2 regions of the Streptomyces sp. FXJ1.172 genome follow, and region 1 is predicted to be linked to the other one. Evidence: riboswitches for the same ligand, from Rfam matches in the RefSeq annotation. Region 1 holds a riboswitch; the other holds the start of a gene.
The links. Region 1 has a riboswitch for cyclic di-AMP ahead of A6P39_RS24840 (LysM peptidoglycan-binding domain-containing protein). Riboswitches for the same ligand answer to the same signal wherever they lie in the genome.
Positions count from the first base shown of each region.

Region 2: linked by a shared signal. The riboswitch ahead of A6P39_RS18970 (transglycosylase SLT domain-containing protein) and the one ahead of A6P39_RS24840 (LysM peptidoglycan-binding domain-containing protein) in region 1 are both predicted to bind cyclic di-AMP.

Region 1 covers NZ_CP119133.2:5,540,696-5,544,483, forward strand. Annotated here, with positions in the region: gene A6P39_RS24830 (cytochrome P450 family protein) at 1-144, shown strand, start outside; gene A6P39_RS24835 (LysM peptidoglycan-binding domain-containing protein) at 294-1,385, shown strand; cyclic di-AMP (ydaO/yuaA leader) riboswitch at 1,568-1,742, shown strand; gene A6P39_RS24840 (LysM peptidoglycan-binding domain-containing protein) at 1,747-2,442, shown strand; gene eno (phosphopyruvate hydratase) at 2,778-3,788, shown strand, end outside.
Region 2 covers NZ_CP119133.2:4,274,043-4,277,830, forward strand. Annotated here, with positions in the region: gene A6P39_RS18965 (polyprenyl synthetase family protein) at 1-942, opposite strand, end outside; cyclic di-AMP (ydaO/yuaA leader) riboswitch at 1,717-1,898, shown strand; gene A6P39_RS18970 (transglycosylase SLT domain-containing protein) at 1,903-2,394, shown strand; gene A6P39_RS18975 (HAD family hydrolase) at 2,461-3,273, opposite strand; gene A6P39_RS18980 (NAD(P)-binding domain-containing protein) at 3,399-3,788, opposite strand, start outside.

The sequences.
Region 1 (3,788 bases):
GCCACCCTGCTCACCCGCCTGCCCGACCTGCGGCTCGCCGCCGATCCGGCCGATCTGCGCCGGCGCGGCGGGCTCATCATGCGGGGCCTGCGCACCCTGCCTGTGGAGTTCACTCCGGCCACCCGTGAAGTCGTAGAACCGTGAACGTGAAGGGCGTTCAACTCTGTGATCTTCACGTGATCTGCGCGGCATTAACTTGTGACAAGTGATCGTCTGCCGATACGTTCACCCATCAGCGTGGCGACAGGCACCACCCGCCGCGCCGGTCCTGCTGTCGCACGAAAGGTTTCCGCATGCTCACCGGGAACGGTCGTCACCGTCGCCCCCGTCAGGCTCCGGCCCTCCTCGTCGCGGCAGGGGTGACCGGCTCCGCCATCGCCATCCCGCTGCTCGGCGCCGCGAGCGCCGACGCGGCCGACGGCACCACGTGGGACAAGGTCGCCCAGTGCGAGAGCGGCGGTTCGTGGAGCGCGGACACCGGCAACGGCTACTACGGCGGCCTGCAGATATCGCAGGACGACTGGGCCAAGTACGGCGGCACGCAGTACGCCGACAGTGCCGACCAGGCCAGCCGCTCCCAGCAGATCGCCGTCGCCGAGAAGATCCTGGCCGACCAGGGCACCAAGCCGTGGACGATGTGCGCCCTGACGGCCGGGCTGACCTCCAACTCCGGTTCGGTCGACGTCGACACGGGCGTCGGGAACTCCGGGAACGGCAAGGCGTCGGGCAATGACTCCGGATCGGCCGACGACTCCGGCGCGTCCGGTCTGTCGGATTCCTCCGGTTCCGGAACCGGGTCCGGTTCCGGCTCCCCCTCCGGCCCGGCGTCCGGCTCGGGCTCGTCCACGGGCACCGGCGTCACGCCGTCCCCGAGTCCGAGCGGGGGTGCGGACAAGACGCCGGGCGCGACGCACGGCTCCACCGGGAGCAACGCCCCCAAGTCCGACAAGACCGACAAGGCGGATGCATCCGGCTCTTCCGGTTCGTCCGGCTCCTCCGGCAGCGGGAACTCGCAGGGAGCCGACAGCTACCCCACGGCGACTCCCGGAACGGACGAGTCGGACAATTCCCCGCAGGGTGCCGGTTCTTGGAGCCTCGTCGACACCGGGGCCCTCAGCAGTGGCGGACGTCACCGCGGCGGCAGTGCGGACGAAGGTGCGGCAAACGGTCAAAGCGCCCCGTCCTCGGGCCGTCACGCGAGCCGCGAGCCGGACGCGTACACCGTCCGCGAGGGCGACACCCTCACCTCCATCGCCGACTCCCTTGGCGTCGACGGCGGATGGCGCGCGCTGTACGCCGGCAACAAGAAGGCCATCGGTGCCGACCCGAACCACATCGCCGCCGGTCAGACCCTGAATGTCGGGGGCGAAAAGGGCGACGAGTAGCGGGAGTTGGCGCCCCGTTTCGCGGCCGATGTCCGGTTTGGTGAAAGTGTGGGATGAGTCTCAGAAGCCCTGATCGTCTTTGAAATTCCGCCGAACGCATGTCTACGGTCAGGACCGCTCGTCACCACGAGCCCCGGCAGTCGCAACGCCGAATCCTGCCAGCGATTGCCCGGGAACAGTCGTCGCGTCAAGCGCCGTAGGCAGGAGCGGGGGACCCAAGGTAGGCGCCGGAACCGGTAGTTGATGCCGGAACCGGCTGGGGGTGAAGCCGCGGCTCGCGAACAGCGGGCCCGCGGCCGGGCAACTCAACCGGCCCGAACCCGACAGCTCACCTCGCAGGCGTCGGTGAGGGGATCGATCCATGCTGTTCTCCGGCAAGGGCAAGCACCGCCGCCCGTCCAAGGCCGTCCGCGTCGTCGCACTCGCCGGTGTCACCGGCGCCGCCGTGGCCGCCCCGCTGATGGCGGCCGGCAACGCCTCCGCCGCCACCGCCTCCGAGTGGGACACGGTCGCCCAGTGCGAGTCGGGTGGCAACTGGTCCATCAATACCGGCAACGGCTTCTTCGGCGGCCTGCAGTTCACCGCCTCCACCTGGGCCGCGTACGGCGGCACGCAGTACGCCGCGCAGGCCAACCAGGCCACCAAGGCGCAGCAGATCGCCGTCGCCGAGAAGGTCCTCGCCTCGCAGGGCAAGGGCGCCTGGCCGGTCTGCGGCACGGGCCTGTCCTCCGCCGCCTACAACGGCTCCGCCCCCACCACCTCGTCGAAGACCACCTCGTCGAGCACGGGTGCGGCCACCCGCTCCACCGACCAGCAGGCCGCCAACCGCTCCGCCGAGCGCACGGCCCCGTCGGCGGCCAAGACCGTCACCACCCCGACCGGCAAGAAGGTCAAGAAGGGCGACGGCGAGTACAAGGTCGTCAAGGGCGACAGCCTCAGCTCCATCGCCGAGAAGCACCACGTGCAGGGCGGCTGGCAGAAGCTGTTCAAGCTGAACAAGGACATCGTCGAGGACGCCAACCTCATCTACCCGGGCCAGCAGCTGCACCTGAAGTGACACCCGGCTGCGAGCCCTCGCACAGTGCCCTCACATCCCCGCCCCCCACGCTGAAGGCCCCGTGAGGGCCACCCCCCGTCCCCACGGGCTCCCCGCCCCGGCGCGTGTTCCCCCGTACGCGCCGGGGCGGGGCTTTTGTTTCCCCACTCTTCAGCAGGGTCTCATCGGCACCCCCCTTTGTTCCGAGGGTGAACAATGGGTACCGTCTGCGTGTCCTCCCCGTCCACGGGACGGTCGGTCGCCGGCTGATCCTCCCAAGGCGGTTAGGCTCTAGTCGCAAGGCACAGCCGTAAGGCACACCGCCCCGCACTTCCAGCGTCACATCCAAGAAGGAGATGCTCGTGCCGTCCATCGACGTCGTCGTAGCCCGGGAAATCCTGGACTCCCGAGGCAACCCCACGGTCGAGGTCGAGGTCGGCCTCGACGACGGCAGCACGGGTCGTGCCGCCGTCCCGTCCGGCGCCTCGACCGGTGCCTTCGAGGCCATCGAGCTGCGCGACGGTGACCCGAACCGCTACCTGGGCAAGGGCGTGGAGAAGGCGGTCCTCGCCGTCATCGAGCAGATCGGCCCGGAGCTGGTCGGCTACGACGCCACCGAGCAGCGCCTGATCGACCAGGCCATGTTCGACCTGGACGCCACCGACAACAAGGGCTCCCTCGGCGCCAACGCCATCCTCGGCGTCTCCCTCGCCGTCGCCCACGCCGCCTCCGAGGCCAGCGACCTCCCCCTCTTCCGCTACCTGGGCGGCCCGAACGCGCACCTGCTGCCGGTGCCGATGATGAACATCCTGAACGGCGGCTCGCACGCCGACTCCAACGTGGACATCCAGGAGTTCATGATCGCCCCGATCGGCGCGGAGTCCTTCTCCGAGGCGCTGCGCTGGGGTGCCGAGGTCTACCACACGCTGAAGAAGGTCCTGAAGAACAAGGGCCTGTCCACCGGCCTCGGCGACGAGGGCGGCTTCGCCCCGAACCTCGAGTCCAACCGTGCCGCCCTCGACCTCATCCTCGAGGCCATCAAGCAGGCCGGGTACGTCCCCGGTGAGCAGATCGCGCTCGCGCTCGACGTCGCCGCGTCCGAGTTCTACAAGGACGGCAAGTACGAGTTCGAGGGCAAGTCCCGCTCGGCCGCCGAGATGACCGAGTACTACGAGGAGCTTGTCTCCGCGTACCCGCTGGTCTCCATCGAGGACCCGCTGTTCGAGGACGACTGGGCCGGCTGGAAGGTCATCACCGACAAGCTCGGCGACAAGGTCCAGCTGGTCGGCGACGACCTGTTCGTCACCAACCCCGAGCGCCTCGCCCGCGGCATCGAGGAGGGCACCGCCAACGCCCTGCTCGTGAAG
Region 2 (3,788 bases), 1.3 Mb from region 1:
CGGCGACAGCGCGGCCCGGGCCTCCTCGGCGTAGCGGACGGCATCGCGGCGGGCCTGCTCCAGTGCGGGGTGCACGCGCAGCGCGGTCAGCGCCTCGGCGTGCCGGGCGTCGTCGCTGAGGTCGGAGTCGAGCAGCTCGCACAGCGCGAGGTCCTCGGGCAGCCCCAGCCGGGCCGCGCGCTCGCGCAGCCGGAGCACCGGGAGGGTCGGGATGCCCTCGCGCAGGTCGGTGCCCGGGGTCTTGCCGGACTCGTGCGAGTCGGAGGCGATGTCCAGCACGTCGTCGGAGAGCTGGAAGGCGACCCCGAGCCGCTCGCCGTACTGCGACAGGACGTCGACGACCGTCTCGTCGGCGCCCGACATCATCGCGCCGAACCGGCACGACACGGCCACCAGCGAGCCCGTCTTGCCGCCGAGCACGTCCAGGTAGTGCTCGACCGGGTCGCGGCCGTCCGAGGGGCCGGCGGTCTCGAGGATCTGACCCGTGACCAGCCGCTCGAACGCGAGGGCCTGCACCCGGACCGCCTCGGGCCCGAGGTCGGCGAGGATCTGGGAGGCGCGGGCGAAGAGGAAGTCGCCGGTGAGGACCGCGACGGAGTTGTTCCAGCGGGTGTTGGCGCTGTCCACGCCGCGCCGCACGGCCGCCTCGTCCATCACGTCGTCGTGGTACAGCGTGGCGAGGTGGGTCAGCTCCACGACGACGGCCGACGGCACCACGCCCGGCGCGTAGGGGTCGCCGAACTGGGCCGCGAGCATCACGAGCAGCGGCCTGAACCGCTTCCCGCCGGCCCGTACGAGGTGCTGCGCGGCCTCCGTGATGAACGGGACCTCGCTCTTGGTGGCCTCGAGCAAGCCTTCCTCGACAGCCGCCAATCCGGCCTGGACATCGGCTTCGAGAGCCTGGTCCCGCACGCTCAGCCCGAACGGCCCGACGACGGTCACGAGGGGTCTCCTGTCTGCTGGTGTCTGCTGGCGATTACACGGCTTGTCGATAGGTCGCTGCCATCACTCGAGTCAGCGTATCCGGTCCCGTTTCGATCACCGATAGCGCCCACCGGTCCAGCCCGGGCGGTATTGGATCACGACCGGCATGTTTCTGATCGGACGGTAAGAACGGACATTCATCGACTTAACAGGAACCCTTGCGCTTTGTCTCGAACCGAGGGGCGAGCGGAGTAACACCTCCACCCCTTCCCCGGGCACCCGCGGTCACCAGGACAACGACGGGCGTCGCGTCACAGGTTCCACCGTCCCCCGATCCGCCCCCTCCGCAGGCCTGCGCGGGCCGCTTCCGGGTCGTCCGCCGACCATCCCGCCCTCCACTCTCCGTCACCCCTGCCGCCGCCCCCTCCACCGCTTCCCGATCGCATCCCGACCCCCACTCGACCACTCCCACTCCCTGCACACCCCTCCACGCGCCCCGGCATACGTCTCACTCGGCTGCAAATGCCCTAAAAACCTCATATCCGATTTGAGGTGATTTGCCATTTCGTGAGTTGGGTCACGGACCCCATCCCCGCACGCCCGTCGCCGAACCCTCCCTCCCCCCTTGCCCCGCTGACGAGTTGATGGTTGGCAACCGCAAAGGATCAAGTACCCCATAGGGCATAGACCAAGGTCAAATAGGGTTTTCCGTGAATCTGGCACTTGTTCCGGACATGTGCTCTCGCATACGTTCCCGGCCATCGGGTGGACGCCGAATCCTGCCGCCACCCGCATAACCATCCGCGAACTCATTTCGTACGGCAGGAGCGGGGGACCCAGGTAAGTCGCCGGACCGGTCGGCCCACGTCGCACCGGAACGGCTTGGGGTGAAGCCTCGCCTTCTCCGGAAGGCGCGGCCGGGCACCTCCCCGCCCGAACCCGACAGCTCACCTCGCAGGCGGCGGAGAGGAACTCCCCATGCGTGCCACCGCTCAGCACCGCCGTACCCGGACCAGCCGTCTCGTCCGCACCCTCGCCGTCGTCGGCACCGGTGCCGCCGTCCTCGCACTGCCGGTCATCGGGGCCACCAGCGCCTCCGCCACCACCGGCACGACGGCCACCACGAAGGCCTCCACCACCACCGGATACTCGAACAACCTCGACGGCTGGATCCGCCAGTCGCTCGCGGTCATGGCCCAGAAGGGCATCCCGGGCAGCTACAGCAGCATCTACCGCAACGTCATGCGGGAGTCCTCCGGCAACCCGCTGGCCATCAACCTCTGGGACTCCAACGCCGCCGCCGGCATCCCGTCCAAGGGACTGCTCCAGGTCATCGACCCGACCTTCAACGCGTACCACGTGCCCGGCACCTCCTCCAACATCTACGACCCGGTGGCCAACATCACCGCGGCCTGCAACTACGCCGCCGCGCGCTACGGCTCCATCGACAACGTCTACAGCGCGTACTGAGACACCACGGCGGCCTGAGACACGGCCGCCCCGGACCCGGCTGCCCGGTGCGCACTGATGTGCCGGTCAGCCGGCCGGAAAGAGTCGTTCGAGGACGACGGCGATGCCGTCGTCCTCGTTCGACAAGGTGATCTCGTCGGCCACCGCCTTGAGTTCGGGGTGGGCGTTGGCCATGGCGACCCCGTGTCCGGCCCAGTCGAACATCGGGATGTCGTTGGGCATGTCCCCGAACGCCAGGGCCTGTGGGGCCTCGATCCCCAGCCGCTCGGCGGCCAGTGCCAGCCCGGTCGCCTTGGTCACCCCGCACGGCTGGAGTTCCACGGTCCCCGGCCCCGACATGGTGACCGTCGCGAGCGAACCCACCACCGCGCGCGCGATGTCCGCCAACTCGTCGTCGGACAGGGCGGCATGGCGCAGCAGCACCTTGCTGATGGGCTCGCTCCACAGGTCGTCGCGCCGGCCGACCCGCACCGCGGGCAGCGTCGGGTGCGGCATCCGGTACCCCGGTTCGATGAGCGTGAGCCCGTCGACGCCGTCCTGGTCCACGGCCGCGTAGACCTGCCCCACCTCTGCCTCGATCTTGCCGAGCGCTGTCTCGGCCAGTGCCCGGTCCAGCCTGACCGACCACAAGAGGCGGCCGGCCGCGGCGTCGTAGACCTGTGCGCCCTGCCCGCACACCGCGAGCCCCGTGCAGCCGAGGCGGGCCAGCAGCGGCCGTACCCGCGGGGCGGGCCGGCCCGTCACCACCAGGTGCCGTCCGCCGGCCCGCGCCACCCTCCCCAGCGCCGCGAGCGACCGGTCGGAGACCGTGTCGTCGCCGCGCAGCAGCGTTCCGTCCAGGTCAGTGGCGATCAGTGCATATGCGGGGGAGGCTGCCATGATCAGAGAATACGGATCCGGCGCCCCTCCGACTCACCTTGTCGTCCTGCGTACTTACGTGCTCATCAGCCCCAAGTGGCGCACGATGTCACCCTGTTGACCATCCGCGCGGCGATCGGCACAGGTCAGCCGTGAGCGGCCGCCAGGTGTTTCGCCAGGCGCGGGGAGGCGAACCGCGTACCGCACACGAAGCGCATCACCGGGCCGTACGAGGACGCCGCCGGGAGGCCGGTGAAGTACAGGCCGGGGACGGACGACACACAGCCGGGGCCGAGCTTCGGCGTGCCGCGGCTCACGGCGAGTCGGGTGCGCAGTCCGTGGCCCAGGAAGTCCATCGCCGCGAGGCTGACGCGGTAGCCGGTCGCCGCGATGACGTGGTCGGCGGTGAGCCGCTCGATACGGCCGGCGGGGGTCCCCCCGCTCGAGCCGGTTCGAGAGTGCGCCGGCGTGCGGACGGTGAGGACGGGGCTGTTGCCGGACACCTCGGCGGACACGATCCGCTCGACCTCCTGGAC